DNA from 2 places in the Streptomyces sp. RK62 genome. Region 1 is predicted to be linked to the other one. Evidence: predicted binding sites of a transcription regulator. Region 1 holds the regulator's gene; the other holds the start of a gene.

Evidence for each region. Region 1 encodes HspR, which represses chaperone genes until heat shock. Its sites were predicted from a motif close to TTGAGNNNNNNNNNCTCAA; they were not measured.
Region 2: a site for HspR is predicted at 1,100-1,118, ahead of lon (endopeptidase La). Genes of this name have one in related genera too.

What each region holds. Positions count from the first base shown of each region.
Region 1 covers NZ_JAGPYD010000007.1:391,225-394,636, forward strand. Annotated here, with positions in the region: gene grpE (nucleotide exchange factor GrpE) at 1-93, shown strand, start outside; gene dnaJ (molecular chaperone DnaJ) at 127-1,308, shown strand; gene KBY32_RS16405 (heat shock protein transcriptional repressor HspR) at 1,314-1,760, shown strand; gene KBY32_RS16410 (PA14 domain-containing protein) at 1,966-3,412, opposite strand, start outside.
Region 2 covers NZ_JAGPYD010000002.1:146,222-149,633, forward strand. Annotated here, with positions in the region: gene KBY32_RS04435 (response regulator transcription factor) at 1-22, opposite strand, end outside; gene KBY32_RS04440 (spermidine synthase) at 155-832, opposite strand; gene lon (endopeptidase La) at 1,141-3,412, shown strand, end outside.

The sequences.
Region 1 (3,412 bases):
GTCGCCGAGCCCCAGCCGGGCGCGCAGACCGTCAAGGAGGAGTCCGCCGAGGCGGCCGACGACAAGGAGAGCGGTGGCCCGGACGAGGGCTGACGTTGAACCGATGAGGAAGGAGGGACGTCGAGGATGAGCACCAAGGACTTCATCGAGAAGGACTACTACAAGGTCCTCGGCGTCCCCAAGGACGCCACCGAGGCCGAGATCAAGAAGGCGTACCGGAAGCTCGCCCGCGAGTTCCACCCGGACGCCAACAAGGGCAACGCCAAGGCCGAGGAGCGTTTCAAGGAGATCTCCGAGGCCAACGACATCCTCGGCGACCCCAAGAAGCGCAAGGAGTACGACGAGGCCCGCGCCCTGTTCGGCAACGGCGGCTTCCGCCCGGGCCCGGGCGGCGCGGGCGGCTCGTTCAACTTCGACCTGAGCGACCTCTTCGGGGGCGCCCAGGGCGGCGGCCAGGCCGGAGCCGGCGGCTTCGGCGGCGGGCTGGGCGATGTCTTCGGCGGCCTGTTCAACCGGGGCGGGCCGGGGACGACCCGTACCCAGCCCCGGCGCGGCCAGGACATCGACACCGAGGTCAGCCTCAGCTTCACCGAGGCGATCGAGGGTGCGACGGTCCCGTTGCGGATGTCCTCCCAGTCGCCGTGCAAGGCGTGCGCCGGCACCGGCGACAAGAACGGCACCCCGCGTGTGTGCCCGACCTGTGTCGGCACCGGCCAGGTCGCCCGCGGCTCGGGCGGCGGCTTCTCGCTGACCGACCCGTGCCCGGACTGCAAGGGCCGGGGTCTGATCGCCGAGCACCCGTGCGCGGAGTGCAAGGGCAGCGGCCGGGCCAAGTCGTCCCGGACGATGCAGGTCCGCATCCCCGCCGGGGTGTCCGACGGGCAGCGCATCCGGCTGCGCGGCAAGGGCGCGCCCGGCGAGCGGGGCGGCCCCGCCGGTGACCTGTACGTCACCGTCCATGTCGACCCGCACCCGGTCTTCGGGCGCAAGGACGACAACCTGACGGTGACCGTCCCCGTGACGTTCGCGGAGGCGGCCCTCGGCGGGGAGGTCAGGGTCCCGACCCTGGGCGGACCCGCCGTGACCCTGAAGCTGCCGCCGGGCACGCCCAACGGGCGCACCATGCGGGCGCGGGGCAAGGGCGCGGTCCGCAAGGACGGCACCCGCGGGGACCTGCTGATCACCGTCGAGGTGAGTGTCCCGAAGGACGTGACGGGGAAGGCTCGTGAAGCGCTGGAGGCGTATCGCGAGGCGACCGCGGGCGAGGACCCGCGGGCGGAGCTGTTCCAGGCCGCGAAGGGAGCATGAGACAGATGGACGGTCGTCGGCGCAACCCGTATGAACTGACCGAGGAGACCCCGGTCTACGTCATCTCGGTGGCGGCCCAGCTGTCCGGCCTGCACCCGCAGACCCTCCGTCAGTACGACCGCCTCGGCCTGGTCTCCCCGGACCGCACGCCCGGGCGGGGCCGGCGCTACTCGGCCCGCGACATCGAACTGCTCCGCCAGGTGCAGCAGTTGTCGCAGGACGAGGGCATCAACCTGGCCGGCATCAAGCGCATCATCGAACTGGAGAACCAGGTCGCCGCGCTCCAGACCCGCGTCGCCGAACTGCAGTCGGCCCTGGACGGCGCGGCGGCGACGATGCGCCAGCGCGAGGCGGCGGTGCACGCGTCGTACCGCCGCGACCTGGTCCCGTACCAGGAGGTCCAGCAGACCAGCGCCCTGGTTGTCTGGCGCCCGAAACGCGCGAAGGACTAGCCCGGCCACGCACAGCCACGAAAACGGAAGAGGGGCCCGGAGATCTTCTCCGGGTCCCTTTTCGTGTGTGCTACGGCGTCACTCGTCGGGAGGCCCGGTGACGGGCTCGGTGACGGTGACGTACGAGAGCACGACGGCGTTGGCAGTCACCGCCGTCGCGCGTCTGGCTGGGTTCATGGGATCCGTTCGGTCCGTTCTCGCGCGGTCACTGGGCGGGGGCCGTGATGGCGTAGTCGCCCGTGGGGAGGGACTCCGTGCCGTCGGCGGCGACGGCGGTGACCCAGTAGTAGGACGTGGTGCCGCGCGCGGCGCCGGTGTCGAAGTAGTCCACGGCGCCCGGGTCGGCCTCGGCGATGCGCTCGTAGGCCGAGGCGGCGGGGTTCCAGCGGTAGACGCGGTAGCCGGCCGCCTGCTCGGGGGAGTCCTCGCCGAGGCCGTACCAGGTGAGCCGGTTGCCCTCGTCGCCCTCGGCGCCGGTGGCCTCCAGCGTGAGCGGGGAGCCCTCGGGCGTCTCGACGGACGGGGTGGTGTCCCGTTCCGTCGCCACCACGATCTGGGCGTCGCCGGTCCACTGGAAGGCGGAGTTCCCGGCGTCGTCCACGGCGTCGACGATGAAGCAGGACTCCTCGCCGTCCGGGAGCGTGGTGTAGGCGTACGACGTCGTGTCGGCCGACACGTAGTAGCCCGGGTAGAGGGAGCAGACCTGCTCCTCCTCGTCGCCCCACAGCTCGCCGCGGCGTACGACGTAGCTGCGCAGGTCGGGCGTCGGGTTGGCGTCCCAGCGCACCTCGAAGCCGTAGTCGGTCGGCGCGACCGTGACCCCGGTGACGAGGGAGGGCGGCGTCATGTCGCGGCGTTTGCCGCTGACGGGGGCGGAGCGCGCCGACTCGTTGCCGGCGGCGTCCAGCGACGTGACCCGGTAGTGGTACGTGGTGCCCTCGACGGCGGTCGTGTCGACGGAGGAGGCCTTGGAGGTGGTGGCGACCCGCGTGTACGTGCCGTCCGCGGTCGCGGCCCGGTAGAGGCGGTACGACGTGGCGCCGTCGACGGCCTTCCAGGCGACCAGCAGGCCATTTTCCTCGGACGAGGTGGTCAGCCCGGTGGGCGCGGCCGGCGCCGTCAGGTCCACGGTCGTCACCGGCTGGTCCGTCGAGCCCGTGCTCTCGTTGCCCGCCTTGTCCCTGGCGCGGACCTCGTAGTAGTAGGTCGCGCCCGTCTTCGGGAGGGTCGTGTCCGTGTACGAGGTGGAGGTGGTCGTCGCGAGGGGCGTGGCGGCGAACGAGGCGCCCTTCAGGCGGCGGTAGACGCGGTAGCCGGAGAGGTCCATCTCCTTGCTGGCGGTCCAGGTGAGTTTCGTCTTGCCGGTGGTGGTGTCGTAGACGGCTTTCGCGCCGGTGGGGGCGAGGGGTTTCGTCTTGTCCACCGAGGCGGTGGTGCGGGGGGTGTAGGTGAACTTCACCTTGGCGCTGCCGGTCCAGTTGACGTAGTCGACGCGCAGGGTGTGTGTGCCGGAGGGGATGGTGAGGTTCAGGGTCTTGGTGACCGTGGTGGAGGTGTTCTTCCACAGGTCGATCTTGCGGGTGCCGTCGACGTAGACACGGATGCCGTCGAGGGCGGAGGCGGTGAGGGTGAAGGGGCCGCCGGAGCCGAAG
Region 2 (3,412 bases), on a different contig from region 1:
GGGAGGTGTGTGTCTGCTCCATCGCCCGCCCCAAAGTTGCTTTCCGGAATCCGTGGGGTGATCCCGCTTACTGGCTGTGCCTGCGCATGCTTGCGATTGACGCTTGAATGATCCGCGTCAGGAAAGCAGAGTACGGGGAGTCACCGTGCCAGGGCTATCCAGGTCGGACGGCGAGGTGCACGACGTCCGGAACGCCCCGGGCAACGGGGATCTCATCGGTACGCACCTGCTGGAATCCGGCATTGCGCAAGGTTTCTTCGAATTCCGGAGAGGGCTGAGCGGACCATACGGCCAGTACCCCACCCGGTGTCAACGCCCTTGCGCAGGCGGCCAGTCCGTCCGGTGAGTACAGGCTCTCGTTGCCGTCGGTGACGGTCCATCCGGGTCCGTTGTCGATGTCGAGGCAGAGCGCGTCGTACGTGGCGGATGTCTCATACACGTGGGTGACGAGATCGGTCTCCAGGATCGACGTCCGCGGGTCGGCGAGCGCCGCCGCGGAGAGGCCGGACAGCGGCCCGCCGAGATGCCAGTCGATGATCGCGTGCTCGCGCTCCGCGACGGTGATCCGCCCCGGCCGCGGGTCGGCCGCGGCGTGTGCGAGCGAGAACCCGACGCCGAGCCCGCCGATCAGGATGTGCGGCCGTGAACGGTCGCCCAGCGCGTCCAGTGCCGCGTCCACCAGCAGCCGCTCCGAGCGGCCGTCGGAGGTGTCCATCAGGAAGCAGCCGTTGGCGATGATCTGCAGCAGCTCCCCGTGCCGCCGCAGCACCACCTCCCCATAGGGGCCTTCGCGACGGTCCAGAACCACAGGCGTGTCGTACGAAGTGGACATCGGGCCATCCTGCCAGGCGGGAGCGGGTGAGGGTGAGCACCCGATCGCTGCCGGCGAACGCCGTGACCGCCTCCCGGCGGGGACCGGCTCAGTCACCGTGCCGTCGGCTACGCGCGCCGGGACCCCGGCGGTCAGGACCGGCCGGAATAGCGGCCGTCGACTCGCCGCTTCTCCTGTCGACCCCGTGGTTTCCACATGCCCGGTCCGCTGTCGATCGCTGTCAGCGAACGCCCCGGAGTGGCGGGAACAATCGGGATCCCCTGTGCATTGAGTCGGCGTAACTCAACTTGACTGCCTAAGGGGAGATCATGGCTTCGACGTCCACATCGCTCACCCTGCCCGTGCTGCCGCTCGACGACGAGGTCGTGCTGCCCGGGATGGTGGTCCCCCTGGACTTGAACGACGCCGATGTGCGTGCCGCCGTGGAGGCCGCCCAGGCCGCCGCGCGGTCCACGCCCGGCAAGCCCCGGGTGCTGCTGGTGCCGCGTATCGACGGCACCTACGCGAGCACCGGGGTGCTCGGCACCGTGGAGCAGGTCGGCCGGCTGGCCGACGGTGATCCCGGTGCCCTGATCCGCGGCCGGGGCCGGGTGCGTATCGGCGCCGGCACCACCGGGCCGGGTGCGGCGCTGTGGGTCGAGGGCACGCCCGTCGACCAGAGCGTGCCCGATCCGCTGCCCGGACAGGTGGCGGAGCTGGTGAAGGAGTACAAGGCGCTCGCCACCGCCTGGCTGCGCAAGCGCGGCGCCTGGCAGGTCGTGGACCGGGTGCAGGCCATCGACGACGTCTCGCAGCTCGCCGACAACTCCGGTTACTCGCCCTTCCTGACCACCGAGCAGAAGGTGGAGCTGCTGGAGACCGCCGACCCGGTGGCCCGGCTGAAGCTCGCCACGCAGCAGCTGCGTGACCACCTCGCCGAGCAGGACGTGGCCGAGACCATCGCCAAGGACGTCCAGGAGGGCGTCGACAAGCAGCAGCGCGAGTTCCTGCTGCGCCGCCAGCTGGAGGCCGTCCGCAAGGAGTTGCGCGAGCTGAACGGCGAGGCAGGCAAGGACCCCGCCGAGGAGTCCGACGACTACCGCGCCCGCGTGGAGGCCGCCGACCTGCCGGAGAAGGTCCGCGAGGCCGCGCTCAAGGAGGTCGACAAGCTGGAGCGGTCGAGCGACCAGTCGCCCGAGGGCTCCTGGATCCGCACCTGGCTGGACACCGTCCTGGAGCTGCCGTGGAACGAGCGCACCGAGGACGCCTACGACATCCAGGGCGCCAAGGGCGTGCTGGACGCCGAGCACTCCGGTCTCGAGGACGTGAAGGAGCGGATCACCGAGTACCTCGCGGTGCGCAAGCGGCGCGGTGAGCGCGGCCTCGGTGTGGTCGGCGGGCGGCGCGGCGGTGCCGTGCTGGCGCTCGTCGGACCGCCCGGTGTCGGCAAGACCTCGCTGGGTGAGTCCGTCGCCCACGCCATGGGCCGCAAGTTCGTGCGCGTCGCCCTCGGCGGTGTGCGCGACGAGGCCGAGATCCGCGGCCACCGCCGTACCTACGTGGGTGCCCTGCCCGGCCGGATCGTGCGGGCGATCAAGGAGGCCGGGTCGATGAACCCGGTGGTCCTGCTCGACGAGATCGACAAGGTCGGCTCCGACTTCCGCGGGGACCCCGCGGCCGCGCTCCTCGAAGTGCTCGACCCGGCACAGAACCACACCTTCCGGGACCACTACCTGGAGGTCGAGCTGGACCTGAGCGACGTCGTCTTCCTGGCCACGGCCAACGTGCTGGAGGCCATCCCGGAGGCGCTGCTCGACCGTATGGAACTGGTCCGGCTCGACGGCTACACCGAGGACGAGAAGGTCGTCATCGCCCGCGACCACCTGCTCCCGCGCCAGCTGGAACGGGCGGGACTGAACACGGACGAGGTCACCATCGACGAGGGCGCGCTGCGCAAGCTCGCCGGCGAGTACACCCGTGAGGCGGGCGTGCGCACCCTGGAGCGGTCCATCGCGCGGCTGCTGCGCAAGGTGGCGGCCCAGCACGAACTGGGCGAGCGGAAGCTGCCGTTCAGCGTCACCGAGGGCGAGCTGCGCGGCCTGATCGGCCGGCCGCACCACGTGCCCGAGTCCGCCCAGGACCCGGCCGAGCGCCGTACGGCCGTGCCGGGCGTGGCCACCGGTCTCGCGGTGACCGGCGCGGGCGGCGACGTGCTGTTCGTCGAGGCGTCGCTGGCCGACCCGGAGACGGGCGCGGCGGGCCTGACGCTGACCGGCCAGCTGGGTGACGTGATGAAGGAGAGCGCCCAGATCGCGCTGAGCTTCCTGCGCAGCCACGGCGCCGAGCTGGAGCTGCCCGTCGCCGATCTGAAGGACCGGGGCGTGCACATCCACTTCCCAGCGGGCGCGGTCCCGAAGGACGGGCCGAGCGCGGGCATCACGATGACGACGGCGCTCGCGTCGCTGCTCAGCGGACGGCTGGTGCGTACGGACGTGGCGATGACCGGTGAGGTCTCGCTGACCGGACGGGTGCTGCCGATCGGCGGCGTGAAGCAGAAGCTGCTCGCCGCGCACCGCGCGGGGGTCACCACGGTGATCATCC